Regions from separate parts of the Streptomyces sp. NPDC025618 genome, predicted to be linked through region 3. Evidence: riboswitches for the same ligand, from Rfam matches in the RefSeq annotation. Region 3 holds a riboswitch; each other region holds the start of a gene.

What was found. Region 3 has a riboswitch for cyclic di-AMP ahead of ACZ4A5_RS07635 (C40 family peptidase). Riboswitches for the same ligand answer to the same signal wherever they lie in the genome.
Region 1: it holds a riboswitch for cyclic di-AMP, as region 3 does, so the genes downstream of both, ACZ4A5_RS07180 (C40 family peptidase) here and ACZ4A5_RS07635 (C40 family peptidase) in region 3, are expected to answer to the same signal.
Region 2: it holds a riboswitch for cyclic di-AMP, as region 3 does, so the genes downstream of both, ACZ4A5_RS05460 (M23 family metallopeptidase) here and ACZ4A5_RS07635 (C40 family peptidase) in region 3, are expected to answer to the same signal.

What each region holds. Positions count from the first base shown of each region.
Region 1 covers NZ_JBVHLW010000005.1:35,231-44,977, forward strand. The annotation lists gene ACZ4A5_RS07165 (AfsR/SARP family transcriptional regulator) at 1-705, opposite strand, end outside; gene ACZ4A5_RS07170 (hypothetical protein) at 882-1,061, shown strand; gene ACZ4A5_RS07175 (S1 family peptidase) at 1,517-2,590, shown strand; gene ACZ4A5_RS07180 (C40 family peptidase) at 2,681-3,154, opposite strand; cyclic di-AMP (ydaO/yuaA leader) riboswitch at 3,158-3,310, opposite strand; gene ACZ4A5_RS07185 (carboxylate-amine ligase) at 3,666-4,748, shown strand; gene ACZ4A5_RS07190 (hypothetical protein) at 4,779-6,011, opposite strand; gene ACZ4A5_RS07195 (MmyB family transcriptional regulator) at 6,463-7,287, shown strand; gene ACZ4A5_RS07200 (type III polyketide synthase) at 7,360-8,415, shown strand; gene ACZ4A5_RS07205 (MFS transporter) at 8,462-9,747, opposite strand, start outside.
Region 2 covers NZ_JBVHLW010000003.1:320,148-329,894, reverse strand. The annotation lists gene ACZ4A5_RS05490 (hypothetical protein) at 1-367, opposite strand, end outside; gene ACZ4A5_RS05485 (helix-turn-helix domain-containing protein) at 364-2,460, opposite strand; gene ACZ4A5_RS05480 (hypothetical protein) at 2,714-2,863, shown strand; gene ACZ4A5_RS05475 (hypothetical protein) at 3,293-3,592, shown strand; gene ACZ4A5_RS05470 (aldo/keto reductase) at 3,720-4,664, opposite strand; gene ACZ4A5_RS05465 (MFS transporter) at 4,702-6,162, opposite strand; gene ACZ4A5_RS05460 (M23 family metallopeptidase) at 6,214-7,500, opposite strand; cyclic di-AMP (ydaO/yuaA leader) riboswitch at 7,512-7,646, opposite strand; gene ACZ4A5_RS05455 (DEAD/DEAH box helicase) at 8,897-9,747, opposite strand, start outside.
Region 3 covers NZ_JBVHLW010000005.1:139,978-149,724, reverse strand. The annotation lists gene bioB (biotin synthase BioB) at 1-597, opposite strand, end outside; gene ACZ4A5_RS07655 (8-amino-7-oxononanoate synthase) at 798-1,949, shown strand; gene ACZ4A5_RS07650 (DUF397 domain-containing protein) at 1,954-2,118, opposite strand; gene ACZ4A5_RS07645 (helix-turn-helix domain-containing protein) at 2,209-3,078, opposite strand; gene ACZ4A5_RS07640 (ATP-binding protein) at 3,332-3,772, shown strand; gene ACZ4A5_RS07635 (C40 family peptidase) at 3,855-4,325, opposite strand; cyclic di-AMP (ydaO/yuaA leader) riboswitch at 4,330-4,503, opposite strand; gene ACZ4A5_RS07630 (urease subunit gamma) at 5,303-5,605, shown strand; gene ACZ4A5_RS07625 (urease subunit beta) at 5,619-5,930, shown strand; gene ACZ4A5_RS07620 (urease subunit alpha) at 5,923-7,644, shown strand; gene ACZ4A5_RS07615 (urease accessory protein UreF) at 7,644-8,336, shown strand; gene ureG (urease accessory protein UreG) at 8,534-9,229, shown strand; gene ACZ4A5_RS07605 (urease accessory protein UreD) at 9,226-9,747, shown strand, end outside.

The sequences.
Region 1 (9,747 bases), 100 kb from region 3:
GCGCCGGGTGTCGGTGAAGGCGGCGAGGGCCTCGACCTGGCGGCCGCAGCGGTAGAGGGCGAGGATCAGCAGGGCGCGGAGGCGTTCGCGCAGGGGGTGTTCGGCGGCGAGGGAGCTCAGCTCGGGGACGATCTCGGCGTGGCGGCCGAGGGCGAGGGCGCAGTCGAAGAGCCCTTCCTGGGCGACGAGGCGGGCCTCCGAGAGCCGGTGCCGCTGTCGTTCGGCGTACGGGCCGGGGAGCCCGGCCAGCGGGGCGCCGTGCCAGAGGTCGAGGGCCGCGGTGTAGCGGCTGTGCGCGGTCTCGGTGTCCCCGGCGTCGCGGGCCTCGGCGGCCTCGGCGAGGCGGCGCTGGAAGACGACGGCGTCGACCTGCTCGGGGCGTATGTGCAGGGCGTAGCCGCCGGCGGAGGAGACGAGGACCGTGGCCGGGGTCCTGGCCACCCGGCCGGGTTCGAGGAGGTTGCGCAGGCGGGAGGCGTAGGTCCGGATGGTGCCGAGGGCCTGAGGCGGTGCCAGCTCGCCCCACAGGGCGTCGATCAGTTCGTCGCTGGAGACCGTGCGGCCGCCACGCAGCAGGAGGACGGCGAGCATGGCGCGCTGCTGCCGGGCTCCGAGCTCGACCTGGTGCCCGTCGAGCCGCGCGTGCACGGGGCCGAGCAGCTGGAAGGAGAGCCGTGCTCCCGTTGTTGCTCCGCTGGCGCCCATGTCTCCCCCGACCTCGCCGCGCACACTCCGCCCGGCGACAAGGGGACAGTATCTCAGGGGTTCGCGCGGCCGGCGGTACCCGTGACGTTACGGGTGCGGGTCCGTTGATCGCCTGTTGATCGCGGTGTCACATACTTCGGTGAAAGACCGTTCGACCCGCACGACAGGAGTTCCGCATGACCACCGACGCCCCGAAGCCCGCCGAGGCCGCGCAGCCCGCAGAGCAGAACACGCCCAGCGAGCAGGCCATCCTCGCCGGGCTGGGCGCGCCCGTCGAGCACGCGGAGGGCACCCCGATCCCGGGGACCGAGCCCAGCGGTCCGATCCGCCCGACGCACACGACGGGCGCGCAGTAGGCCCGAGCGGGCCGCAGGTGCGGGCCTTCGACCGCGTTCGCGGTCGGGGGCCCGTCGCCGTCCGGGCGCTCCGGACACCGTTGGATCCGGGCACCGTTAAAGGTGTGCAAAGAAACCTTCGCCCCACCCCAGAAGGAACGATTACCGGACAGCCGCGCCCCTTCCTGTCCGCTCACCGCCCCTCGCTCATCCGCGCCCGTCACGGGCGTTCACAAGAACGGCTCGCGGTACGCGTGTGACACAAGAGACTTGCCGACGCCCCGCCCGTACGACCGAATGTCGCTCTTGAACGTTCACAGGGACGATCCGATACTCCAGGGAATTGACATGGACGCGACTAGCACCTCCCGGACGGCCCCGGGCGGCGCATCGGCCGTCACGCCCCTGTCACCCCCTCACATGCACCCTCCGTGCCCGGACATCGGTCTCGCCGGGCACCCCCCACTGGAGGTCTCGTGAAACGTCCTCGCATATCCGCACGCCGTTCCGCCATGGCCGGTACGGCCGCCGCCGTCCTCGCGACCGCCGCGCTCGCCCTGCCCGCCGCCCACGCCATGTCCGCACCGGCGCCCGGCACCGTCTCCGCCGAGCAGGCCACGGGCCTCGCCCAGCGGATCGCGGCCGAGCTCCCGGCGGACACCGCGGGCTCGTACTACGACGCCACCACCCACCGGCTCGTCGTCGACGTGCTCGACGCGGCGACCGCGGCGAAGGTACGGGCCGCGGGCGCCGAGGCCCGGCAGGTCCGGCACTCGGCGGCCGAACTCGCCTCGGCCAGAGGCACCCTCAAGGCCCAGGCGTCCATCCCGGGCACCGCCTGGTCGGTCGACCCCAGGACCAACAAGGTCGTCGTCACCGCGGACAGCACGGTGCGCGGGGAGCGGCTGAGCAGGCTCGGCAAGGTCGTCGCGAGCCTGGGTGACAAGGCCACGCTCAGAAGGACGGCGGGCACCTTCCGGCCGCTCATCGCCGGCGGCGACGCCATCTGGGGCAGCGGCGTGCGCTGTTCGCTCGGCTTCAACGTCAGCAAGGACGGGCAGCCGTACTTCCTGACGGCGGGGCACTGCGGCAACGCCTCGGCCGAGTGGTCCGACTCGCAGGGCGGCGCCCAGGCCGGCACCACGGAGAGCTCGTCCTTCCCCGGCCACGACTACGCCCTGGTGCGCTACACCGGCTCCTCCGACCACACCAGCGCGGTCGACCTCTACAACGGCAGCCAGCAGAACATCAGCCGGGCCGGTGAGGCGACGGTCGGCGAGCAGGTGCAGCGCAGCGGCAGCACCAGCGGCCTGCACAGCGGCCAGGTCACCGGCCTCAACGCCACCGTCAACTACCAGGAGGGCCAGGTCGACGGCCTGATCGACACCAGTGTGTGCGCCGAGCCGGGCGACAGCGGCGGCGCGCTCTTCGACAACGACACGGCACTGGGCCTCACCTCGGGCGGCAGCGGGGACTGCTCCTCCGGTGGCGAGACCTTCTTCCAGCCGGTACCCGCGGCCCTGCAGGCGTTCGGGGCGCAACTGCCCTGATCGCGCCACGCGGCCGCACCACCCGGTACCGGCACACGGCCCCCGCGCGCCTCTCAGCGCCGGGGGCCGTCTTTCCGGTGGTCCGCCGGGTCAGTTGACGCGGCCGTACCAGACGCTGTTGCTCCAGATCTTCTCCAGCCGGACCGAAGCGCCGGGCTTGGGCGAGTGCCAGATCTTGTTGTCACCGGCGTAGATGCCCACGTGGTAGACGTTGCTGCCGGAGTGGAAGAAGACCAGGTCGCCGGTCTGGCGGGAGCCGGCGGAGAGGTGCCGGGTCCTGTTGTACTGGTCCTGCGCGGTGCGCGGCAGGTTCTTGCCGACCTTCTTGAACGAGTAGAGCGTCAGGCCCGAGCAGTCGAAGCGGTTGGGGCCCGCGGCGCCGTACTGGTAGGGCGAGCCCTTCTTGGAGGCGGCGACCTTCAGCGCGGCCTGACCCGGTGTCGCCGCCTGGGCGTTCGCCGCCACTCCGGGCAGCAGCATCGAGGCGGTGACGGTGGCGGCGGTGAGGACGGTCGCGGCGCCGGCCTTGGACACGAGCGTGGATATGCCGGGGAACGCAGACATGTCAAACCCTTCGTCATCCGCCTGCGAAAGATGACCTGTCGGGTTCGGGCTGTCGAAGTTGCCCGGCCACATCCGTGGCTTCACCCCAAGGACCACCGCCATCGTGGTCCGCCGTACCTGGGTCTCCCGCTCCTGCCGATCCAGTCGGTCTGCTCCGCACCCGGAACGGCGGCAGGACTCGGCGTCCGCCCGGGGTGCCCGTCTCGGTGACGGGATCTTGTGTTCGAGTGACGATCCTGCATCACGAAGTCCCGGAAACCGGAGCCGGAACGGCTTTCTGTGAACTTCTTCACTTCGCGGCATTCACGGAACCGGGGCGCTTTTCCGGCGCGCGAAAATCATTCAACTCCTTTGCGTTCTTGGGAGTTGAGGTAATCCGGAGACTGAAATCCGGTCACCCGGTGCCGTCCCGCCGCCGGTACGCGCAGGAGGGCGGACGTCTTTGCGTCAGAAACACGCGACCGCGGGGAGCGCGCGGTTCGCCTCGACAGCGCGAGGGTAGCCCTACGGCATGCTCACCCTAGGGATCGAGGAGGAGTATCTTCTGCTCGACCCGGCCACCGCACTGCCCGTTCCGAAGGCGGAGCAGGTCTGCGCAGCGGTGGACCTGGAGCCGGTCGTGCACGAGCGGGAGATTCAGGCGGAGTTGTTGCAGGCCCAGGTGGAAGTGGCCACTCCGGTCTGCACCGACCTCGCGGAGGCGAGCGGCCATCTGCTGCGGCTGCGCCACGCCGTGAGCTCCGCCGCCAAGCGGAACGGCTGCCGGATCGCGGCGTCCGGCACGTCACCCCGCGCGGGCCTGGTGCCCGTACCCGTCACCCGGCACCCGCGCTATCTGGCGATGCGCAGCCGGGCGGCCCAACTGGTCGACGAGCAGCTGGTCAACGGGATGCACGTGCACGTCGCCATCCCCGACCGGGAGATGGGCGTCGCCGTCCTCAACCGCGTCCGCCCCTGGCTGCCGGTGCTGGTGGCCATGGCGGCCAACTCACCGATGTGGCACGGTCACGACACCGGCTTCGCCAGCTGGCGCACCGTGGTCTACAGCCGCTGGCCCGTCAGCGGGCCGCCCCCGCACTTCGCCGACCTCGCCGACTACGAGGAGCGTATCCAGGCGCTCTTCGTCGCCGGGGCGATCACCGACCGGGGGCAGCTGTACTGGCAGGCCAGGCTGTCCGACCGCTATCCCACGATCGAGGTGCGCTGCCTGGACGTCCAGCTGCGCGTCGACGACGCCGTGATGCTCGCCGGGATCGTGCGCGGCATGGTGGCGACCGCCATCCGCGACGAGAAGAGCGGCCGCCGGTCGGCGCACTGCACGCCGGAGCTGCTCAGCGCCGCGAACTGGCACGCCGCCCGGCACGGCCTGGAGGGCGTCCTCGTCGACCCCGAGGGGAAGCGGCGCGGTGCCGAGGATGTCGTCCACGCCCTGCTCGGGCACATCGGGCAGGCGCTGGAGGAGTCCGGCGACCTCCACCAGGTGAGCTCGCTGGTGCACCGGCTGCTGCTGCGGGGCACCCCGGCGGACCGGCAGCGCCGGGTGCTGGCGGCGGACGGCATCAAGGCCCTCACCGATCTCATCACCGAACCGTGACCGGCGGCCATGGGCCGGCCCGTGGCCGCGTCAGTAGTGCGGGTCGCCCTCGATCCGCCCGCCCAGGGCCCGGGCCGTGGCCGGCAGGTGGCGGACGCGGGTGGCCAGGAGCAGAGCGGCGAGGCCCAGATACACATAGGCCATGAGGAGCCGGGCGGACTCGCCCGGCAGGGCGAACTGCACCGCGAAGAGGACGAAGAGACCGGCGGCCTGGAGGGGGACGAACCGCAGGCCGAGCAGGATCACCACGGCGAGGACGGTCTGGGCGGCGGTCAGGGCGACCTCGTCGACCTGACGGGTCACCAGGGGCAGGGCCGCTCCCCCGCCGCCGAGCGCGTGGGCCAGCGGCAGGCAACCGACCAGCAGCGTCCACTGGTTGACCTTGCTGGACAGCAGCGCGCCGAGTCCGTCGCTCGCCCGCAGCCGCCACGCGAAGACCACGGCGACGATGAGCTCCGGGGCCTCGGAGGCCAGCGGGGCGAGCCACTGGACCAGGACGAAACGGTCGATGCCGAGCGAGGCGCCCGCCTCCACCAGGCCGTTGGCGAAGGGCTCCGCGCAGGCGAAGACCACGGCCGCGGCGGCGGCGAACAGCGTCGCGGTGGTGGCGCGGCGCGCGGCCCGGGGCAGCGTGGCGAGCCGCGCGGGGACCCCGACGAGCTCCTCCATCTCCCCCGAGCCGCACTTGCCGATCCGGTAGAGGTAGTAGCCGTACCAGGGGACGATCACCACCGGGACGTACCAGCCGATCTCCCGGGTCAGCGGCATCACGAAGGCGAAGACGGCGGCCACCGCGAGGAAGGCGACGTCGATGCGCCGGTGCGGCTCCAGCGCGATCCCGGTGTCCGGCAGGGAGCGGCGGCGCAGCGCGAGTGCCGAGGCGAGCGCGACGAGCGGCCAGCCGACGCCCACGAGCAGCCGGTTGGCGCCAGTCATGTTGGCCGCGGCGTAGGCGGCGTACGAGGGGTCGGAACCGGCGGCGTAGGCGAAGTAGAGGTCGACGGCGTATTCGGGCAGCACCGCGATGAAGGCCAGCAGGGCGAGCGCGAGCGCGCCGGCCATGTCGGCGCGGGCGGTCTCGGCCGCCCACATCAGCAGCAGCGCCGAGCACAGCACGCCCAGGCCGTAGACGGCCACGGCCCAGCCGGGCGCGAGCGGGGTGCCGCTCAGGCGGAGCACGGCCGCGGGGACCGCGCCCGCGCAGGTGACGCCGATCCGGGCGGCGCTCGCCGCGGCGGAGGGAACCCCCCGGGTCTCGCGCATGACGGGCTCCTTCGCGTCGCGCCTGTACCGCCGATCTATCAGCAGGCACCGGTGGAGCGGCGCGGACAGCCCGGCGCGGGGCCGGGCGACGCCCGTTCGGAGCAGACGGGCGGCGGGTCGCGTGGCGAAGGCGCCCGCGAAGGGGCGGGGCGCGGCCCCGCCGTTCCTATAACGCCGCTCGCGGAAGCTGCGGGCGGATGTTCCCCGCCCACTGCTGTCCCTGTCGGTCGGTCAGCGCACGCATGGTGTCCCCCTCCCTCCAGCTCTCTCACGACCACCTGCTCGCGGTGAAGTCGGGCCAGGTCAGCGGCACCCCCGTGGCTGCTGACCCGTGGGTCGATCATGCAGCAGGGATGCGATCATTTCTGCGGAGAGCTTTTTGCAGGAAAAAGTGACCCATCAAATCGGCTTCCCCTTGCGGCGCCGTTCGTGATATTGGGGGAGATTTCCGTTGGACAAGGAAGCCCTACAGGCATTGCTCCGCGAACGGCGGGGCCGGATCGCTCCGGAGGACCATGGACTCGTCCGTCCGTCACGCCAGGGCAGGCGTGCCCCCGGGCTGACCCAGAGTCAGATCGACCAGCTGCTGCACCGCACCTACGGCACGTTCAACCGGCTGGAGACGGGCGCGTATCCCAATCCGCCGGAGGACCTGCTGCGCGACGTCGCGCGGCTGCTCGCGTTCACCGAGCACGAGTGGACGTCGCTGTGGCTCTACGCCGTGCACCGCCGCCCGCCCTACCCGCTGCACCAGCGCTCGGGCACGGAGGTGCCCCGGGCCTGGCAGGACGTCGTCGAGGGCCAGTCCCACATGGCCTACATCAACGACCAGTCCTGGCGGGTGCTCGCGCACAACCAGGCGTTCGCCGAGATGTTCCCGCGCCGCGAGGTCCCGGAGAACACGATGCGGTGGATGACGCTCCATCCGGAGGCCCGCACGATCCTCGCCGGCTGGGAGGAGCACTGGGTGCCGATGATCCTGCCGCAGATGCGCGCGGCCGTGGCGGCGCTGCCCCACGACGAGACGCTCGGCGAACTGGAGGCGGACATCCTCGCCGACCCGGTGGTGGGGCCGCTCTACGAGGCGGGCGGCGGGGCGTACGTCCACCCCGACGGCGACGAACGGCCGCTGCTGCACCCGGTGCGGGGCCCCGGCTGGGTGTCGCTGTGCAGCGCGGAGCCTCTCGCGTCACCGCGTGCCCGGCTTATGGTGCTGGTCTTCCGTACCGGTGAACGGAGCGGACCGACCCGCCGGCCCATGCTGCACGCAGGATGACCGCGCGGGGCGGCCCGTGCCGGACATCGCCCCCGACCAAGGCCGGCCGCCGCCCCGACCCGTGGAGGTCCCGTGACATCGCACGTCTCGCCCCCCGCCATAGCCCTCCCCCGTCACCGTGTGACCACCGAGGACATCTGCGACGACATCCGTGAGCACCACGCGGACCATCCGCGGCTGGATTCCGTGCTGCGCGTCGTCCAGGCCACCGGTGTGCGCACCCGGAGGTTCACCCAGCCACTGGACTCCCCCACGGTCTCCGGGACCGCGTCGGTGGAGGAGCGCAACCGGGTGGCGTTCGCCGACTCCGCCGAACTGGCCACGCGGGCGGCGCGGACCGCGCTCGCGGACACCGGGCTGGAGCCGTCGGACATCGACTGCATCGTCACCAGCCACTCCACCTCGTGGGCCGTGCCGGGTCTGGACATCCACCTCATCGGCGCGCTCGGGCTGCGCGCCGACGTGCGCCGGGTTCCCATGACGTCCCTCGGCTGCGTGGGCGGGGCCCAGGCCCTGGTCCGCGCCACCGACCATGTGCGGGCGCGCCCGGGGAGCCGGGTCCTGGTGGTCGTCGCGGAGACCATCAGCACGATCTACAACCACCGCAACACCGCCTTCGAATCGATGATCTACAAGGCGCTGTTCGGCGACGGCGCCGGTGCCTGCGTCGTCACCGACACCCCGCTCGGCCCCGGTCTGCGCGTCGAGGACACCTGGGAGTACCTGCTGCCCGACAGCGGCGACCGCTACCGGGGCCGGCTCGACGACGCCGGGCTGCACTTCGACTCCACCCGCGAGGCCACCGAGGCCACCGGCGAGGTGATGCCCGCCCTGGGCGCCTGGCTGGAATCCGCGCAGGCGCCGCACACCGAACCGCGGTGGGCGGTCGTCCACCCCGGCGGGCCGCGGGTCCTCGACGACACCGCGCGGGGCCTCGGCGTGGACGCGAAGCTGCTGCGGCACTCGTGGGACAGCCTGGCGGAGAACGGGAACCTGGGCGGTGTCGCCGTCCTCGACGTGCTCGCCCGCACGCACGCGGACCCGCCGGGCGACGGCGAGCGGGGCTTGCTGCTGTCCTTCGGGCCGGGCTTCCTGGCGGCGGCGTGCCGCGGCACGTGGCGCGCGTGAGGAACCGTCCGGTCCGGCCCGCCCGGCGGGCCCGCCCCGCGGCGGGTCAGTGCGCCGAATCCGCTCGGAAGTCCTTCGGGACCAGCACCGCCGCCAGGGCCACCGCCACCGCGACGATGCCCACGCACACCAGCGCGGTGGTGGCCAGCGCGTCGTCGAACGCCGAGCGCGCCGCGGCCAGCAGGGCCCGGCCCACCGCGCTGTCGGTGCCGAAGGAGCGGGCCACCTCGTCGGCGCCGCCCACCGACTGCCGCGCGGTCGCCAGGTCCGCGCCCCGCACCTCGGCCGGGAGACCGGTCATCCGGGAGCGGAACAGCGTGGTGTGGATGCTGCCGAGCAGAGCCACGCCGAAGCCGATGCCCAGCTCGTAGGCGCTCTCGGAGACCGCGCCCGCCTGGCCCGCGCGTTCGGGGCGCACGGCCGAGACCATCACCGCCGCGGAGGCGGTGATGGCCATGCCGTCGCCGATGCCGAAGGTGACCAGGGCGATCGCCACCACGCCGTAGTCCGGCGGCCGCGGGGCCGCGGCCAGCACGGCGAAGCCGCACAGCAGCGCGGCCAGACCCACCGTCAGCACGGTCCGCACCCCGATCCGGCGCAGCAGCCAGGGCGTCGCCAGCGAGGAGGCGAGCAGGGCGAGCGCGACGGGCAGGGTCCGCAGCCCGGCCGCCAGGGCGTCGTAGCCGTGGACGTACTGGAGCCAGAGGGAGATCAGATAGAGAGCGGCACCGATCGCCATCATCGCCGTCAGGGTGGCGAGCGCGGCCGCCAGGAAGGGCCTGCCGGCGAAGAGCCGGACGTCCAGCAGCGGGTCCGCGGCCTCCAGTTGGCGGCGTACGAACCAGGTGAGCGCCGCCAGACCGGCCAGCAGCGCGGCCAGGTCGGCGGGCCGGAAGCCGCCCGCCAGGTGCTTGACGCCCCAGGCGGTGGCGATGACTCCGGCCACGGACAGCGCGGCGGACCACAGGTCGAGGGCGTGGTGCGAGGGGCTGCGGTATTCGGGGAGCAGCAGCACCGCCGCGACGACGGTGACCACGACGACGGGCACGTTCACCCAGAACGCCGCCGACCAGGAGAAGGCGTTCACCAGCACCCCGCCGATCAGGGGGCCGATCGCGGCGCCCGCGCCCGCGACCGCGGCCCAGATCCCGATCGCCAGGGTGCGCTCGTGGGCGTCGGTGAAGATGGTGCGGATCAGGGAGAGGGTGGACGGCATCACCATGGCCCCGCCGATGGCGAGCAGCACCCGGCCGGCGATCAGCTGGAGGACGCTCTCGGTGATCCCGGCGGTGGCGGCGAGCACCGAGGCCGCCCCGAAGGCGGAGAACCCGG
Region 2 (9,747 bases), on a different contig from region 3:
CACTGGCTGTCAGCACGGCCCGACTGCGGTACATGCCCCGCGGCAGGACGACGCTGCCGGTCCATGTCGCCTTCGGACCACGGTCCAGTTGGGTCACCGCTCGCGCGTTGGTCGCCCCCTCGGAAAGCACGACGACACACGTCACCTTCGTCCATTGGTCACTGTCGATCTCACTCTCCGGCAGCGCGACCCGAACGTCGAACCGTGCCTCTCGCCAGTCGGCCCGTCCGGTCCCATGCAGTGCGACCGTCTGTTGCTCCCTGGCAAACCTCTTGCGGTAGTCAAGAAGGTGGCCGTCGATCCTGCCGCTCGTGACATCGAGCTGCACATCGCCCAACAGCGTCGGGTACGGAACCCAGGACTTCATGCCACACCCCGGGGCGTCTGAAGGTCGACGACCAGCCGCGCCAGCGCAGCCTTGACAGGGTGGCTGCTCGCATCCGTCACACCGGAGAAGAAGGCATCCCTCACACCAGGGTTGATTATCAACACCCCATTCTCGATACGGCAGTTCTCTCCTGCGGAGAGTTCCGCCCATGCCAGCACAGGCCTCCCGCCGGAACGCACATCGAACTTCGCGACGGGAGTCACCAGCCAAGGATCGTCACGCTGCGGAACCCGTACTTCTGCCTTGACGTGCCACGCACCAGCCGCATCCACCCTGGCATCCAGCAGATGCACAGTGGGCGGGCTCTCGCTTCGCCGACGGACAGTCCGAACACCCAGTCTCAGCCTTTCCCTGAGAGCCGCCGGCCCCCTGTCGCCCCGGGCCTCCTTGCGGCCGACAACGCTTCGGACTGCGTCGTCCATCGCTACGCGGAACTCGTTGAGCCTGCTCAGGGCCCCACGGGCATACACAGCCGCCAGCTCATCGGTCCGATCCCATCGATCATGCTCAGGAGGTTCGGAAGCCCGTAGGAACGCCTCAGCGAGCTCGACATCTTTCCCCTCGCGCCCGGTGGCATAGCCGGCGAGGAGAACCGCTTGGAATGGATCCGTCCCGAGTGGGATCTCCCGCGGCCGGCGTGTCTGTACTGTCATGCGGCTGCCGCGCATGCACACGACCTTGTTGAATTCGCGGTCTTCACCATCGGCAGGAGTCACCAACAGGACGGCTTCATGCAGCGTGCCCTTCCCTGACGCGACACCCGCGCTACGCAGTGGCGGCACAGTGAGCGGCACTTTGACGAGAGCCACTTGGTCACTCGACGTCAGCACATCCACCGTGTTCTCGTCCAAGTACGCCTGGAGCGCACGGGTCTCGGACGGACGATGCTCACGAGGGTCGACCCGTTCCTCCGGGACCACCACCTGGTGGTTACGCAACGCTGTGACCGAAGCGTGCAGCATGGGCTGTGTGGCTCGGCCAGCCGTCATGGATGCCCAGAAATTCTTCGCCAGCGCGTTCATGAGCTTGGCGTGCATGTCCGCCAGGCTGAGCGAATCCTTCTCGGCGTCGTCCCCCGCGTCATGGGCTCCGACGATCAGAAAGGACGTGCCCGGCTCGGTGTTCTCGCGTTGCAGGTGCAGGCGCTCCGTCGTCTCCTCGTCCGCCCACCAGGATCGTGACACCCCTCTGTACTCGGGCTCCGAATCCGGCTCGCCGAACCAGGCCGGGCCTGCGTACGGCACACCGGCGACCTCACGCCATGGCAGGTCCAACCTTCCGACGACTCGCCGTTCGGACCGTCCCTTGTACGGCCTCGAGAGCGTGCTGTTCATCAGTACCAGCCCTAGTCGGCTCGTCGCCCACAGCGTCGCCTTGCCCAGGCCGTAGGAACCGCCGGCACGCCCCCCGTTCTCCTTGTGGCTGTCGAGCTGCCGACGGACGACAGCGGCATATCTGCCGTCCGCGTACTCGGAGCCGGTCAGCCCTGACGCGTTGTAGTCGTCGATGCGAAGCAGCAGTAGACGATTCGTCTCACGGAGCTGGCGGAGCCCCTCAGCCAGGACTCGTCCGACTTTCTGCGACTGCTGTGCAGCTGTGTCGTAGTGCGGTTCGAGATCACTCCAGTGCAGGGCGTCGAGGAAGTTGTTGAGCGTTTCCCCGCTGAGCTCGTGCAGCGTGAACTTCACCCGTACGGGACGGCTCTTGTCGAACCTCTCGTCCAGGCTGTTCTGGGTGGCTTCCCGCGCGAGGACGGCCAAGTCGGCGTCGAAGGCAAAGGCAGCCGCGTTGCCGTATTCACGGCCACCGTCAGCGTGCGCCTTGCGGTGGTACCACTGGACCTCGACCTCACTCGGCTCGGGCTCCTCCCTTGCCGTGGTGGCCCCTGGCACAAGCTCCAAATAGCGCTCGATAGCACTGAGCTTGTCCGCCCGAGGCATCGCCCGGTTGTTCACCCAGGCCGAGACCGCGGCACGGCTCACGTCGAGCGCGGCGGCCAACTGGCTCTGGCTGACCTCTCTCCGCGTGAGCTGCCGATCGAGCCAGGCCCCGAATGTATTGGTCTCGCTCATGGCGCCCTTCTGCCTCGCTCTGTACCCCACCAGCACCAAGAGGCTAACTTTGACGCCCGACAGGCGTCAATTTTTATTTGACACCCCTGCTCGTCCGCTTGAGGGCGAGAGCCCAGCTCAGCGGGTTTTACGCCGGCGTAACGTCAAACTGCAGTTGACGTTACGCCGGCGATCAAGGTAGCGTTTTCCTGACGTTGACTCAGGTCACCAACTCCAACCCCGCTAAGGGTTCCCGCCTGGAAGGGCTCAGCGCATGGCCGAGCAGAACCGCATGGAGTACACGTTCGAGGTCGACAGCGACGCCCCGGCGTCCGTGTCCATCCAGCACACGAAGGACAGCGCAGCCATCACCGTCGAGCACCCGGCGGGCCCCGTCCACATCTCCATCCACCGCATCAGCTGACCGACCCCGCGGTTGATCAACCAGTAACCGCACCTTCATGGATGCGCCGTCGGGGGGCGGATGCCCATACCTGACAGGTCCAGATCGTCGCTCCGCGCACGCCACGCGGTGCTCCCAAGGACTGCGGCGCCCCATCAACAGCGCCGCCTGCCCCACCGAAGCGGAGCGGGCAGCGCTGTTGATGCCGAAACTTATTCGATCTAACTAATCAATCAAGTTGACGTCGTCTCCCCGTCCCGGCCCCGCCGGCACCCGGACACCTGATCACGTCACAGCTCCTGTCCATGCTCAGACGATCAAGCCGCACTGCTCGCTATCGGGTCGGCCTCTTCGAGCCGCTCGCGCAGACGGGCCCGTAGCCGCCCCCCTCGCACCCCCGGCGTAGCCTCGGGAGGCAAGAGGTTTCTGATGCGTGCGGAGGTTGTGCAGATGGCTGGGATTCCGACATCCGTCGTGGCTGCCGGTGGGCTCGTCGGGGGGTATGGCGTCGCCCGGTGGACCAAGAAGCGGCCGCTCGGTGGGGTCGCGTTGGCCGCCGCCGGGGCCGTGGCCGCCCGGCAGTGGGCCGGGAAGGCCGGGGCCGGGAAGGCTGCCGCGCTGACGGGGCTGTACGTCGCCGCGTTCGCCGGGTCGCACCCGCTGTCGAAGAAGGTGGGCCCCTGGCCGTCCGTCTTCGCCGTCGCGGGCGGCGTCGCGCTGGCCTCCTGGGTCGTGGAGAGCCGCGCCTGAGAGCGTGCGGAATCACCGGGCTTCCGGCCCGGCGTGAGGGCGGCGGTCCTGCCGTGAGGAGCCGGACCACCGCGCCTGGGAGCGTGAGGGGCCGTACCACCGGCCCCTCTGCCTTCTCGGCTCCGCCCTACTCCGACGCCTCCGTCAGAAGCGAAAGCTCCGCCTCCGTGAGCTTCAGATCCGCCATCGCCAGCAGCGCCGGAAGCTGGGCGACCGTCCGCGCGCTCGCCAGCGGGGCCACGACCGTCGGGCGGGAAGCGAGCCACGCCAGGGCCACCGTCGAGAGTTCCGCGTCGTGTGCCGCGGCGACCTCGTCCAGGGCCGCCAGGACGCGGAGGCCGCGTTCCGTTTCGAGGTACTTGCCGGCGCCCTCGGCGCGGGCGCTGTCCACCACCGTGCCCGGGCGGTACTTGCCGGTGAGGAAGCCGGCTGCCAGCGCCCAGTACGGGACGGCGGCCAGGCCGTGGCGGGCCGCGACGTCCGCGAGCGGGCCCTCGTACGTGTCGCGGGAGACCAGGTTGTAGTGCGGCTGGATCGCCGCGTACTTCGCCAGGCCCGCCGAGTCGGAGAATTCCAGGGCCTCCGTCAGCCGCTCGGCCGTGATGTTGGAGGCCGCGATCTCGCGGACCTTCCCCTCCTTCACCAGGGCGTCGAGCGCGGTGAGGAATTCCTCCACCGGCACCGACGGGTCGTCGTAGTGCGTGTAGTAAAGGTCGATGTAATCCGTGCGCAGGCGGCGCAGGGAATCCTCGACGCCGGACTTGATGACGGCCGCCGACAGGCCGCGCGGTTCGGGGACGCCCGCACCGACCTTGGTGGCCAGGACGATGTCGGCGCGGTTGCCGCGGGCGGCGAACCAGTTGCCGATCACGGTCTCCGACTCGCCACCCGTATTGCCGGGCGCCCAGGCGGAGTAGACGTCGGCGGTGTCGATGAAATTGCCGCCGGCCTCCGCGTAGGCGTCGAGGACGGCGAAGGACTCCGCCTCGTCGGCCGTCCACCCGAACACATTGCCACCGAGGGCCAGCGGGTGGACGGACAGGTTGCCGATCTTCTTGTGAATGTCAGCCATGACTCTCTCCAACATCCTTACGGTGAAGGGTATTCCGCTACTTCGCCGTCGCGGGGAGCGGCGCCGCCCGCTCGGTGGACAGCGGGGCCGCGATCGCTTCGAGGGAACGCCCCTCCGCCGGTACGGCCAGGAAGGCCGCGACCAGCCCGGCGGCACACATCAGGGACGCGCCGATCTGGAATGCCAGCACCGTGTCACCGACGACGCCGCTGCTCGTCAGGTCGGAGAAGATCAGCGGACCGGTGATGCCGCCGGCCGCCGTGCCGAGCGCGTAGAAGAAAGCGATGGCCATCGCGCGGGTCTCCATGGGGAAGACTTCCGACACCGTGAGGTACGCGCTGCTCGCGCCCGCCGAGGCGAAGAAGAGGACGACGGCCCAGCAGGCGGTGAGGGTGTCGGCGCTCAGCCGCCCGGCGCCGAAGAGCCAGGCCGTGCCGAAGAGGAGCAGGCCGGACAGCAGATAGGTCGAGGAAATCATGACGCGCCGGCCGACGGTGTCGAAGAGCCGGCCGAGCAGGAGCGGACCGCAGAAGTTGCCCGCGGCGATGACCGCGAAGAAATAGCCGGTCCGGGAAGTGGAGACGCCGAAGAACGTGGTGAGAATGGCGCCGAAGCCGAAAGTGATCGCGTTGTAGAGAAACGCCTGGCCGATGAAGAGGGCGAGGCCGAGCACGGCACGCCGGCGGTACTGGCCGAACACCGTACGGGCGATTTCCCGGAAGGTGATCGCGGACCGCTGGTGAATGGTGATCTCACCTTCGGCGGGCGGCAGCTCGCGCCCCTTCTCCGCCGCGACGCGTTCCTCGATCGAGGTCACGAGTTCCTCGGCCTCGTCCCCTCTGCCGTGGATGAACAGCCAGCGCGGGCTTTCCGGCACATGGCGCCGTACGAGCAGGATGACCAGGCCCAGGACCACCCCCAGCGCGAATGTCAGCCGCCACCCCACGTCCACTGGGAAAACGGCCGTGTCGAGCATCAGGATCGACAGCAGTGAACCGCCGACCGCGCCGATCCAGAAGCTGCCGTTGATGATGAGGTCGACCCGGCCGCGGTAGGCCGCGGGGATCAGCTCGTCGATGGCGGAATTGATGGCCGCGTACTCGCCTCCGATGCCGAATCCGGTCAGGAAGCGGAAGGCGAAAAACCACCAGGAGGAGAACGACAGGGCGGTCAGCGCCGTCGCCGCCAGATAGACGGCGAGGGTGACGATGAACAGCTTCTTGCGGCCGAACCGGTCGGTGAGGCGGCCGAAGAAGAGCGCGCCGGAGCACGCCCCCGCCACATAGAGGGCCGCGGCCAGGCCCGTGATCTCGCCCGAGGTGACCGGCAGGCCGCTGCCCCGCTCGGAGAGGCGGCCGGCGATGTTGCCGACGACCGTGACCTCCAGGCCGTCCAGGATCCAGACCGTGCCGAGGCCGATCACCACCATCCAGTGCCAGCGGGACCAGGGGAGGCGGTCCAGACGGGCCGGTACGGAGGTGGTGATCGCGGCTGTCACGGCATCCGGGTGCCCCTGTCCGTGCCAGATATGCGTGACGGCTGCCGCGGGCTACGGCTCCAGGCCACGCTCGCGCAGCCAGGGCAGCGGGTCGACCGGGGCTCCGCCGTCCGGGCGGATCTCCAGGTGGAGGTGCGGGCCGGTGACATTGCCGGTGGCGCCCACGCGGCCGATCACGTCGCCGCTGTTCACCTTGCCCGAGGTGACCACCATCGACGACAGGTGGCAGAACCACACCTCCGTACCGTCGTCCAGCTTCAGCACGATGCGGTAGCCGTACGCGCCCGCCCACCCGGCGTGGGTGATCGTGCCGCTGCCGATCGCCTTGACGGGCGTGCCGGTCGGGGCGGCGAAGTCCTCGCCGGTGTGGTTCGCGGACCACATGTTGCCCGCCTGGCCGAAGCCGGCGGTCAGGGTGTACGAGCCGACGGGGAGGGTGTACGCGCCCGGGCTGTGCGCCGCGGGCGTGCGTGGCCCGGTGTCGGTGGGGTCGGCGGCGTCCGCCGGGGCCACCGGGTGGGCCTCGGCACGCGCCGCCTCGGCCTGCTCGGCCTCGGCCGCCTTCGCCGCCCTGTCCGCCTCGGCCGCTTCCGCCGCCTTCTTGGCCGCCGCCTCGGCCGCCTCGCGCTGCGCCGCCTCGCGCGTCCGGTCGTCGGCGGAGGTCTGCTGGTGCTCGGCCTGCTGGAGGATGCGGGCACGCAGGGCCTCGCCCGCGTTCGTGGTGCCCTGGGCCGCTTCCTCGGTGCTCAGGCCGGCCTGGGTGAGCGGCTGTTCGGCACCGGGCGCGGCGGGCGCGGCCTGCTCCTCGTGTGTCTGACCGCCGCCGAGGAGGGAGCCGGCCAGGTCGGGTACCGATATCGGTGCCGCCGGGCGGTCCTGCGCGCTCGCCATGCCGCCCGCGCCGACGGCCGCGATGACACCGACGCCGAGGACGGCGCCGCTGCGGGCCATCGTGCCGCCGCGCTGCTTGGCGACGCGGTGCCGGCCGCCGCTCCCGCCACGGGCCGGTACGGGGGCGGGGTGCGCGGCCTCGCCGACGGCCGGCTCCGGCGCCGTCGGCTCAGGCACCGCCCAGTGCGGGACGGTCGGCTGGGGCGCTGCCGGTCGCTGTGCGGCCGGCTGAGGGGGCATCGGCTGAGGCGCCACCGGCTGAGGATCAGTGGTGAAGCCCCGCGCGGGAGGCGCGATCGCCGGGGTGCCGCTTTCCATGGCCGCCGTCTGCGGCGAGGGCGTCGCCATATGGGCGGTCATATACGCGGGCACGATCGGAAGTTCGGGTGCGTAGTGCTCGTTCGACCCGTGCAGAGTGGGGTCGAGGGCAGGCTCGTTGGACGCCACGGGGGCGCACTCCTTTCCTTCCTTCTCGCCTACCGGGTTAGCTGTCGGGTTCGGAGCAGGAAGGTCTCCTACGAGCCGGGTGCGGCCCGATTCACCCCAGGGCGGGTGGTTCCCCGGTTCCCAGATGCTGCTGGTGTATCAGGTCTTGCTGTGCCCGCGGGATTCGGCGAAGGCGCACGGCGCCGCCTCTTGCGGCGGTGATGAGGACCGCACGTCGTTATCGAACGTTAATAGACAGACCGCGTGGTTTCCAAGCCGAAAGGCTGAATCGACCGGCTCCTTGGTCAGGACTTGGCGAGGAGGCCGACTTCTTAATGTGGTCCTTATTCCGACGGAATGCGGAACGATCAAGATCCACTACTGGGTGTGCGGGGGGATTTCGGTGCTGCGGGCCTCTCGGCGTGGCGGTCGATGGCGCCGTCCGCCCGCCGGACGCCCGCCGTACGGGCAGGCGGCTGTGTCGGGGCGGGCGTACCGGAAACGTCGTCGCCCTGGCGGGGACGTCCGTCGCCGGTCGGGTCGGGTCGCGAGCAGGGTCTTGTCGCCCGTGGTGCGGCTGCCCGCGCGTGCGTGGGGGCGCTGCCTCAGCCCCTCGATGTGCGGGTCGGTTGGCCTGCGGCGCTTTTCCCCAGCCCCGCCCCTTCCCGAAACTGGGGCGCTGCCCCAGACCCCGATCTGCGGGCCGGTTCGCCGCCTGCGGCGGGAGCGGCCTGCGGCCGCGTCCTCAAGCGCCGGACGGGCTGGAAAGAAACGCGTACCCGGGCCGGAACGAGCCCCGGACGAGCTGAAAAGAAAAGACGGGCGCGCCCGGCACGGCGACGATCACCCCGGACAGGCTGAAAAGACGGACGTGCCCGGAACGGCAACGAGCACTCCCATGCAGGCTGGGCGAACTGACGCGCCCGGACCAGCAACGAGCACTCCCATGCAGGACTGGGCGACAGCGAGCACCCCGGACGCGCTGAAAGGGAAGACCGGCCCACCCCCACAACCCGATGCCGCTCTCCGGCGGGAGGGGGTGGGGCTGGAGGGTGGGGTTCTGGAACGCGGTGCGAATCCGGGGCACTCAATGCGCCTGACCCGCACCGCACCGCGTTCCAGGTCCCAGCCCGGAAGACCCACCCCCGGCACCCACCACAACCCAAGCCCGGCCGGCGCTTGAGGCCGCCCGCCGCAGGCGCAGCGGACCCGCACCTAGCCAACGGCGAGCCCGCAGGGCGCTCCCGCCGCAGGCGGCAACGAAACCCGCACAAGGCAACGGCGAACCCGCAGGGCGCTCCCGCCGCAGGCGCAGACAACCCGCACCCGGCAACGGCGAGCCCGCAGGCCACCCGAACCGCAAGGCGCGAGCAACCCGCAGAACCCACACGGCAACCCCGAGCCCCCCGGCTACCGGTCAGACCTTCGGCGCCCGCCGAGAGCCCCCGCCCCCACCGCCACGGCGAACCGCGTTGCCCGGCCGCGTGCCGCCCGAGCGGCGGGACGCCCCGCCGCCCTGGCCCTGCCCCGTGCCGCTGCCGAAGCCGCGGTAGCCGCCGCCACCGTTGCCGGCGCTCGGCTCCGTACGCGTACGGCCGCGGCCGGACCCGGAGCCCGAGCCGCGCGAGCGGGACGGCTTCTTCGTGCCCTGCGGCTGCTGCGCGGCGGCCGGCGGCGCTATGACCACCGCGACACCACTGGGCTCACGCGCACCGGTGATCCGCTCCAGCTCGGGGTCGCGGGGGTGCGTCTTGATGACGTTGGGGGTGATCTTCGCCGTGACCATCATGCGGGTCATCTCGCGCCGCTGCTCGGGCAGGACGAGGGTGACGACCGTGCCGGACTCGCCCGCGCGGGCCGTGCGGCCGCCGCGGTGCAGGTAGTCCTTGTGGTCCATCGGCGGGTCGATGTTCACGACAAGGTCGAGGCCGTCGATGTGGATGCCGCGGGCGGCGACGTTGGTGGCGATCAGCGCGGTGACCTGGTCCGTACGGAACAGCTCCAGCGTGCGGTTGCGCTGCGGCTGGCTCTTGCCGCCGTGCAGCGCCCCGGCGCGCACGCCCTCGGAGAGCAGCTTCTTCACCAGGCGGTCGGCGCCGCGCTTGGTGTCCACGAACATGATCACGCGGCCCTCGCGGGCGGCGATGCGGGTGACCGCTTCCTTCTTGTCCGCGTCGGTCACGAAGAGCAGGTGGTGCTCCATCGTGGAGACCGCGCCGACCGAGGCATCGACGGAGTGCGTCACCGGGTCGGTGAGGAAGCGGCGCA
Region 3 (9,747 bases):
CATGCCGGCCGCCTGCGCCTGCTGAACGGTCTCCACGCGGTCGGCGTAGGTGTGCGTCGTGGTGATGTCGCCGTACGTGGCCTCGGAGGTGTTGAGGTTGTGGTTGTAGGCATCGGCACCCGCGGCGCGCAGCCGCTCCGCCTGCCCGGCGGAGAGCAGCCCGAGGCAGGCGCACACCTCGACGTCCTCGTTCTGCTCCTTGATCGCCTCGATGGTCCGGGTGACCCGCTCCACGTCCCGGTCCGTCGGCCCGCGCCCGCTGGCCACCAGGCAGACGCGCTTCGCGCCGCCCGCGACACCGGCGGCCGCCGCCTGCGACGCCTCCTCCGGCTTCAGCCAGGTGTACTTCAGGATCCCGGCCGTGGAACCGAGCCGTTGCGAGCAGTACGAGCAGTCCTCGGGGCAGAGCCCGGACTTGAGGTTGACCAGATAGTTGAGCTTCACCCGGCGCCCGAACCACTTGCGGCGCACCTTGCCCGCCGCGGCCACCACATCGAGCAGTTCGTCGTCGGAGGTCGCCAGTACGGCGAGCGCCTCTTCACGGGTCGGCAGCTCCCGCCGCAGCCCCTTGTCCACCAGCGTGTTCAGCAGGTCCATGGCCGAGATCCTTACGCACCGCACCGCCTCGGGCCAATGGAGAGATCGCACAACAGCCCCCTTTTGAGGTGTGTGTATTGCCACACCCTGACCAGGCGGGACGAGGACTACGTTCTATGCACTGCATACAAAGCGGGGCCCGGGGCCCCGCCGTGCTCCCACCCACCGTCGCCCCGCCACGGAAACGACAAGGACGGCCGATGCCCCAGGACCCCTTCGACTGGATCGACCGGCACCACGAGCGCCGCCTCGCCGCCGGTCTGGTGCGGGACCTGCGTCCGCGCCCCGCCGAATCGCCGCTGGCCGACCTGGCGGGCAACGACTATCTGGGGCTCACCCGGCACCCGGAGGTCACCGCGGCGGCGGCCGAGGCCGCGCTCCGGTGGGGCGCGGGAGCGACCGGTTCGCGACTGGTCACCGGCAGCACCGCGCTGCACGCCCGGCTGGAGGAGGAACTGGCCGCCTTCTGCGGCTTCGAGGCGGCCCTGGTGTTCTCCTCGGGCTACGCGGCCAACCTCGCCGCCGTCACCGCCCTCACCGGGCCCGCGGAGCACGCGGCCCTCGTGGTCTCCGACGCGGGCAACCACGCCTCGCTCATCGACGGCTGCCGGCTCGCCCGGGCACAGACCGCGGTGGTCCCGCACGCCGATCCCGACGTGGTCCGCAAGACGCTCGACGCCCACGGCGGCCGCGCGCTGGCCGTCACCGACTCCGTCTTCTCCGTCGACGGCGACGCCGCCCCGCTGGCCGCGCTCGCCGACGCCTGCCGGGCGCACGGCGCGGCCCTGCTCGTGGACGACGCGCACGGCCTGGGCGTCCTCGGCGAGGGCGGCCGCGGGGCCGTGCACGCGGCGGGCCTCGCGGGCGCGGCGGACGTCGTCGCCACCGTCACCCTGTCGAAGTCACTGGGCAGCCAGGGCGGTGCGGTCCTCGGCCCGGCCCGGGTGATCAGGCACCTCGTCAGCAACGCCCGGACCTTCATCTTCGACACCGGCCTCGCCCCGGCGGCCGTGGGCGCGGCCCTGGCGAGCCTCGGGGTGCTGCGCCGCGAGCCGCAGCGCGCGGCGCGCGCCCGGCACGTCGCCCGCGAGCTGCACCGAAGGGTGACGGCCGCGGGCCTCGAAGCCGTACGGCCCGACGCGGCGGTGGTGTCCGTACGGGCGCCGTCCCCCGAGGCGGCGGTGCGCTGGGCGGCCGACTGCCGGGCCGCCGGGATCGCGGTCGGCTGCTTCCGGCCGCCGTCCGTGCCCGACGGCATCTCGCGGCTGAGGCTGACCGCCCGGGCGGACCTGTCGGACCGGCAGGTCGAGGAGGCGGCCGGCACGGTCGTACGGACCGCACCGGCCGCCTGACGGCTCAGGTCGTGCGGTCGGGGGGACGGAGGGAGCCGTCGCGCAGTCCTCCGAGGAAGGAGGACCAGGCGAGGGGGGAGAGCAAGAGGGCGGACAGGGCGGTGTTCTTCGAGTCGCGCACGGCCAGGAGCCCGGGGGCCAGACCGGCCGTCTCCACGCAGTTGTTCATTCCGGTGCTGTAGCTGCTGCGTCGCCACACTGCGCCGCACAGGGCCGAAGGGGAAGGTACGTACCGAGGCATTGCGGACATGGTGCCTCCTTACGCGCCGTCGTAGATCCCGGCGATGAAATCCAGCGAGTTCTCGTGCGAGAGGGCGTGCGCCCGCAGCGTGGTGAATGCCTCGGCGTACGCCCGGAGGTCTTCTTTCCGCTCGAGGTAGAGGCTACTCGTCAAATGGTCGAGAACAACCACGTCCAGATCAGCAATGCGCGGAAATGAGAAAATAACAAAAGGTCCGGTGATGCCAATATGACAGCTCCTGGAGAACGGCAGTACATGCAGCCGCACATGACGCTGCGCACCCGTTTCCACCAGGTGTCGCAACTGCCCGGCCATGACCTCCCGCCCACCGACCTCGTGGCGGAGCACCGCCTCGTCCAGCACGGCGCACAGCTCCAGCGGACTGTCGCCGCCCAGCACCGACTGCCGTGCCATGCGCACCCGCACCAGCTTCTCCACCTGCTCCGGCGGCGGGTCGTTGAGCGCCGCACGGGTCACCGCGCGGGCATAGGCGGGAGTCTGGAGGAGGCCCGGCACGACCGTCGTCTCCAGGGTGCGTAACCGCGACGCCTCCGATTCCAGGCTGATGAAGTCGAGATACGCCGCCGGCAGCAGATTGCGGTAGGCGTACCACCAGCCCCGGCGGGCGCCCTCCGCATCGGCGGTGCCCGCGCCGCACAGCGCTCCCAGCAGCGCGCGCAGTTCGGGGTCCGACACCCCGTACGCGTCCAGCAGCAGCGCGACGTCCGAGGACTTCACGCCACTGCTGCCCGTCTCGATGCGGCTGACCTTCGACTGGTGCCAGCCCACCGCGTGCGCGGCCTCCAGGCTGGTCAGTCCGGCGAGTTCGCGCTGGCGGCGCAGCTCGCCGCCGAGTTTGCGGCGGCGCACCGCGGGTCCGTTTCGCATAGCCCTGCCTCCGCCTGTGATGAACCCCGTGACGAACGTGGTGTTTCTTGTCAATAGACCAGTGTGCCGTCGGAATCCGGTCTCTCGTCGTAGAGTTCACCGCTTCGAGCGACAGATATATGCAGATGCTGGAGGATCGCCCGCATCACCCCCATTTCCGGTGGCAGGCTGTCGCGCAGAGCCGTCCGGAAGTGCTCTCGACTTCACGACGCATTGCGTCGGAGTCCGCTCCCGGCGGGAAAGGGACAGCGCCATGGCAGATCACCAAGAAGCCACCGTCACCCTGCCGAGCGCCCCCGCCTCGGTCTCCACCGCACGCCGCTATGTGGCCGGCGTGCTCGCGGACTGGGGGCTGCCGGGCGGCACGGACGCCGCCGAGACCGTGCGGCTGATCGTCTCCGAGCTCGCCACCAACGCCGTGCAGCACACCCGTGGCCAGTCGCCCACCTTCACCGTCGAGGTGCGGCTCGATCTCGACCAGCAGTTGCGGATCGGGGTCACCGACAGCCACCCGCGCTTCCCCCGCAGACTGCCCGCCGCCGTCCAGCAGGACAACGGGCGGGGCCTGGTCATCATCCGCTGCCTCACCGCGGAGCGCGGGGGAAGGGTCTTCTTCACCCCGAACCCGGACGGCGGCAAGACCGTGTGGATCTCGCTGCCCTGGACCGTGCCCGCCCTCAGCGCCGAACGGTGAGGGCGGGGCCGGGGCCCCGCACGGCGTGCGGGGCCCCGGTGCGGCGGCGCGGCCGCCTCCTGCCGCTGGGTGTGCCGGCGGGTCAGTTCACCCGGCCGTAGCGGACGTTGTTCGTCCAGATCCGCTCCAGGCGGACCACCGCTCCGGTCTTGGGCGCGTGCCAGATCCTGCCGCCGCCCGCGTATATCCCCACGTGGTAGATGCCCTGGCCGGAGACGAAGAACACCAGGTCACCGGCTTCGCGGGCGGAGCGGGAGATATGGGTGGTCCGGTTGTACTGCTCGGCGGCGGTGCGGGGCAGGGTCTTCCCGGCCCGCTTGAAGGAGTAGAGGGTCAGGCCCGAGCAGTCGAAGCGGTAAGGGCCGGTCGCGCCCCACTGATAGGGGGAACCCTGTTTCGAGGCCGCGATGTGCAGTGCGTCGGTGGCGACGGTCGATGCCTCGGCTCCCGTCGCGCCGCCCGGCACCAGCACCGTGGCGCCGACGGCGGCGAGCGTGAGCGCGGAGGCCGCGCCGGCCCTGGACATCATTGACGGACGTTTGTGCGCACCCATGTGCCAACCCTTCGTCAGCCGCCTGTGAAGGATGACCTGTCGGGTTCGGGCAGGCGAAGATGCCCGGCCGTGTCAACGGCTTCACCCCAAGGGCCGACCGCACTACTCTTGGTCGTCCCACCGTGCTCGGGTCCTCCATCCCCACCGGTGCGTTCGTTCGACCCGGCATCCAGGCAGCGGCGGGGTTCGGCGTCCGCCTGGACCGCCCCGCCGGGATGGCGGGGTCTTGTCGTCGACCGGATCTTGGCGCAGCCCAGGTACGGATTCCGAGCGGAACCAGAGGTATGTGAGGCTGCTCACTCCCGGGCAATTCCGCTGGACACGACGGGGATTGTCCGTTTCGGCGAAGCCCTGTTGAGCCCCTGGCCTGGGGGCCCGCGGCACCGCTCCGGCGCGGCGTGCGTGCCCGGTTGACATCGATCACCGCGCGTCGTCTACGACACCGTCCGGCGTCTGAGGGAGCGGTGTTTATTCGCCCGCCGACCCGTGATGCACGGACGCGGGCGGGAGCGTGAGCGGGACCGCGCCCCGGACGCGCCGACGCGCCCCGGTCCGGACCGGCAACGGGCGCGCCAGGCGGCTCCCGGGCAACTCCCGCCCACCGCCCTCGAACGCGGCTGCGAGGGCTTCGCCGGGCCCGGCGCGGGCGACGCGCGCGGTCTGCGGGGCCCGTAGCCCGTCGTACGTGTCATGCGGATGGAGCGGAGTGATCCGGCCCAGAAGATCCAGTAGTTGCAGACGGCAGCGGCATGAAGTTCCGGCCCGGATCGCCGGTTTCGTCCCCCTGGCCCCTCCGGCCCCCCGTGACACCCCTGGCCATGGATGCGCAAAGAGTCAGTTAACGCGTTGGAAAAGCTTCCGCTCTAATCTGCAATCCCTGGCCGTCCGATGAAGAACCCCAGGTCAAAGGTGTGTAGAACTCTTGTGTGCCTCCGTTGGGTTCGCTGGGGGCACTGGTTCGTCAGTGAGGTGGACGCATGCAACTTTCCCCGCATGAGCAGGAACGCCTGCTTCTCCATGTGGCCGCCGACGTAGCCGAGAAGCGCCGGGCCCGTGGGGTGCTGCTCAACCACCCCGAGGCGGTGGCCCTGATCACCGTGCACGTCCTCGAAGGCGCCCGCGACGGCCGGACCGTCGCCGAGCTCATGTCCTCCGGGCGCAAGGTGCTCAGCCGCGCCGAGGTGATGAGCGGCATACCCGAGATGATCCGCGAGGTCCAGGTGGAGGCCACCTTCCCGGACGGCACCAAGCTCGTCACCGTGCACGAGCCCATCGGCTGAAGGGAAGACCGCCATGATTCCCGGAGAGATCCTGCTCGCCGCCGACCCCGTACCCCTCAACCAGGGGCTCCACCGCACCCGGCTCACCGTGCTCAACGCCGCAGACCGGCCCGTGCAGGTCGGCTCGCACTACCACTTCGCCGAGGCCAACCCGGGCCTCGACTTCGACCGCGCCGCCGCCCGCGGCAAGCGGCTCGACATCGCCGCGGGCACCGCCGTGCGCTTCGAGCCCGGCATCCCCGTCGAGGTCGGCCTGGTGCCGATCGCCGGCAAGCGCGTCGTCGAGGGGCTGCGCGGCGAGTGCGGAGGGCCGCTCGATGACTGAGCTCAGCCGGGCCGCGTACGCCGATCTGTTCGGCCCGACGGCGGGGGACCGCATCCGCCTCGCCGACACCGACCTCCTGATCGAGATCGAGGAGGACCGCAGCGGAGGGCCCGGCCACGCCGGGGACGAAGCGGTCTTCGGCGGCGGCAAGGTCATCCGGGAGTCCATGGGCCAGTCCCGCGCGACCCGGGCCGACGGCGCCCCCGACACCGTTGTCACCGGCGCCGTCGTCCTCGACCACTGGGGCGTCGTCAAGGCCGACATCGGCATCCGCGACGGCCGCATCACCGGCATCGGCAAGGCCGGCAACCCCGACACGATGGACGGCGTCCACCCCGACCTCGTCATCGGCCCCGAGACCGAGATCATCGCGGGCAACGGCAAGATCCTCACCGCCGGGGCCGTCGACGCCCACGTCCACTTCATCTGCCCGCAGATCGCGGACGAGGCCCTCGCCTCCGGCGTCACCACGCTCGTCGGCGGCGGCACCGGCCCGGCGGAGGGCAGCAAGGCCACCACCATCACCCCCGGCTCCTGGCACCTTGCCCGGATGTTCGAGGCGATGGAGGGCTATCCGCTGAACGTCGGCTTCCTCGGCAAGGGCAACACCGTCTCCTACGACTCCATGCGCGCCCAACTGCGTGCCGGAGCCGTCGGCTTCAAGATCCACGAGGACTGGGGCGCGACCCCCGCCGTCATCGACGCCTGCCTGTCCGTCTGCGAGGAGAGCGGCGCCCAGCTCGCCATCCACACCGACACGCTCAACGAGGCGGGCTTCGTCGGCGACACCCTCGCCGCGATCGCCGGACGCACCCTGCACGCCTACCACACCGAGGGCGCGGGCGGCGGGCACGCGCCCGACATCATCACCGTCGTCTCCGAGGCCAACGTCCTCCCCAGCTCCACCAACCCGACCCGCCCGCACACCGTCAACACCGTCGACGAACACCTCGACATGCTGATGGTCTGTCACCACCTCAACCCCGCCGTGCCGGAGGACCTCGCCTTCGCCGAATCCCGCATCAGGCCCGGCACCATCGCCGCCGAGGACGTCCTGCACGACCTCGGCGCCATCTCGATCATCTCCTCCGACTCCCAGGCGATGGGCCGCGTCGGCGAGGTCGTGCTGCGCACCTGGCAGACGGCGCACGTGATGAAGCGGCGGCGCGGCACCCTGCCGGGGGACGGCGCCGCCGACAACCGGCGGGCCCGGCGCTATGTCGCCAAATACACCATCAACCCGGCCGTCGCGCAGGGCCTCGACCACGAGATCGGCTCCGTCGAGACCGGCAAGCTCGCCGACCTCGTGCTGTGGGAACCGGCGTTCTTCGGCGTCAAGCCGCTGCTCGTCATCAAGGGCGGCCAGATCGCGTACGCGCAGATGGGCGACGCGAACGCGTCCATCCCCACCCCGCAGCCGATCCTGCCGCGGCCCATGTACGGCGCCATGGGGCGCGCCCCCGCCGCCAACTCCCTGAACTTCGTCACCCAGTGGGCCCTCGACGACGGCCTCCCCGAGCGGCTCGGCCTCGGCAAGCGCTTCACCCCGATCCGCAGCACGCGCGGCGTCACCAAGGCGGACATGCGCAACAACGACGCCCGCCCCCGGGTGGAGGTCGACCCCGACACCTTCACGGTCACGGTCGACGGCGACGTCGTCGAACCACAGCCGGTGGCGGAACTGCCCATGGCACAGCGCTACTTCCTCTTCTGATGGCGGCGGGGGAGACCGGGACGCCGGCGGGCTCGCGGGCCGCGCTGCTCGTCCTCGCCGACGGGCGCTTCCCCGCCGGAGGCCACGCGCACTCCGGCGGCGCCGAGGCCGCCGTCAAGGCGGGCCGCGTCCGGGACGCGGCCACCCTGGAGACGTTCTGCCGGGGGCGGCTGCACACCGCGGGGCTCACCGCGGCCGGGCTCGCCGCCGCGGCCGCCGCGGGCCTCGACCCGCTCGCGCTCGACGAGGCCGCCGACGCCCGCACCCCCTCACCGGCCCTGCGTGCCGCCGCGCGCCGGCTGGGGCGGCAGCTGACCCGTGCCGTACGGGCCACGTGGCCCTCGCCCGAACTGGAAGCGCTGGTCGAGGCCCGGCCGCGCGGCGCCCACCAGCCGATCGTGCTCGGGCTGGCCGCCCGCGCCGCCGGGCTGACTCCGCTGGACGCCGCGTACGCGGCCGTCTACGAGTCGGTCGGCGGACCGGCCACGGCGGTCGTACGGCTGCTCGGCCTCGATCCCTTCGACGCGACAGGAGTGCTGGCCCGGCTGGCGCCGGAGCTGGACACCGTCGCGGCGCGGGCGGCCGCCGCGGCGTGTGAGGGACTGGACGCGCTTCCGGCGGGCGGGGCGCCCCTGCTCGACATCATGGCGGAGCACCACGCGGCGTGGCCGGTCCGCCTGTTCGCGACGTAGGGAGGGGGACGGTCCTGTCTTCCCTGCCCCGCCCCTCCCCGACGCATCCGGTGTGCGGCCGCGCCGCGACGGGGGGCAAGCCCCGGCCCTCGGGGTACGCACTCGGCCTGCCCGGCGTCCGAGGACGTGCCCGCAGGGTGCTCCCTCCGCGGGCGGCGACACCCACAGACACCCATCACCGAACCCCCGGAGGGACCATGCATCTCGACCACCCCGACGCCTTCCCCCACCGCCACACCTACAGCGCCGCCGGCCCGCTGCGCGGTGACGGGTCGCGGCGGGCGCTGCGGATCGGGCTCGGCGGGCCCGTGGGGTCCGGGAAGACCGCCACCGTCGCCGCGCTCTGCCGCGAGCTGCGCGACCGGCTGTCCATCGCCGTCGTGACCAACGACATCTACACCCGCGAGGACGCCGAGTTCCTGCTCCGCAACGCCGTGCTGCCGCCCGAGCGCATCACGGCCGTCGAGACCGGCGCCTGCCCGCACACCGCGATCCGTGACGACATCTCGGCCAACCTCGAGGCCGTCGAGGACCTGGAGGACGCGGTCGGGCCGCTGGACCTGATCCTCGTCGAGTCCGGCGGCGACAACCTCACCGCCACCTTCTCCAAGGGGCTCGTCGACGCGCAGATCTTCGTCATCGACGTCGCGGGCGGCGACGACATCCCCCGCAAGGGCGGCCCCGGCGTCACCACCGCCGACCTGCTCGTCGTCAACAAGACCGACCTCGCCCCCTACGTCGGCGCCGACCTGGAGGGCATGGCCCGCGACGCCAAGGCCCAGCGCGGGGAACTCCCCGTCGCCTTCACCTCGCTGGCCACCGAGGGCGGCGTCGGCCCCGTCGCCGACTGGGTACGCGCGCAGCTCACCGCCTGGACCGCCGGAACCCGATGACCCTCGCACCCGTACGGCCCGAGCCCGCCGCGGGGATCCGGGCCGCCGCCCGGATCGTCGCCACCCCCGACGGCAGGGGCGGCACCGCCCTGCCCGTCCTCGACGGCGCGGGCCCCTTCGCGCTGCGCAGGCTGCGGGCGTCCGGGCCCGGGGCGCGGGTGGCCCTCGTGGGCGCGATGAGCGCGCCCCTCGGCGGCGACCGGCTCACCCTCACCGCCGAGGTCGAGGACGGCGCCACCCTGCGCTTCTCCACCACGGCGGCGACCATCGCCCTGCCCGGCCGTACGGGCGAGCCGGCCACCTACGACACCCGGATCCGCGTCGGCGACGGGGCCACGCTGCACTGGCTGCCCGAGCCGCTGATCTCCGCCCGGGGCAGCGACCTGCGCAGCACCACCCGGGTCGAACTCGCGCCGACCGCGCGCCTGGTGCTCCGCGAGGAGCAGATCCTCGGCCGCGCGGGGGAGGAGCCGGGCCGGCTGACCGCACGGCTGACGGTCCACCGCGCCGGCCGCCCG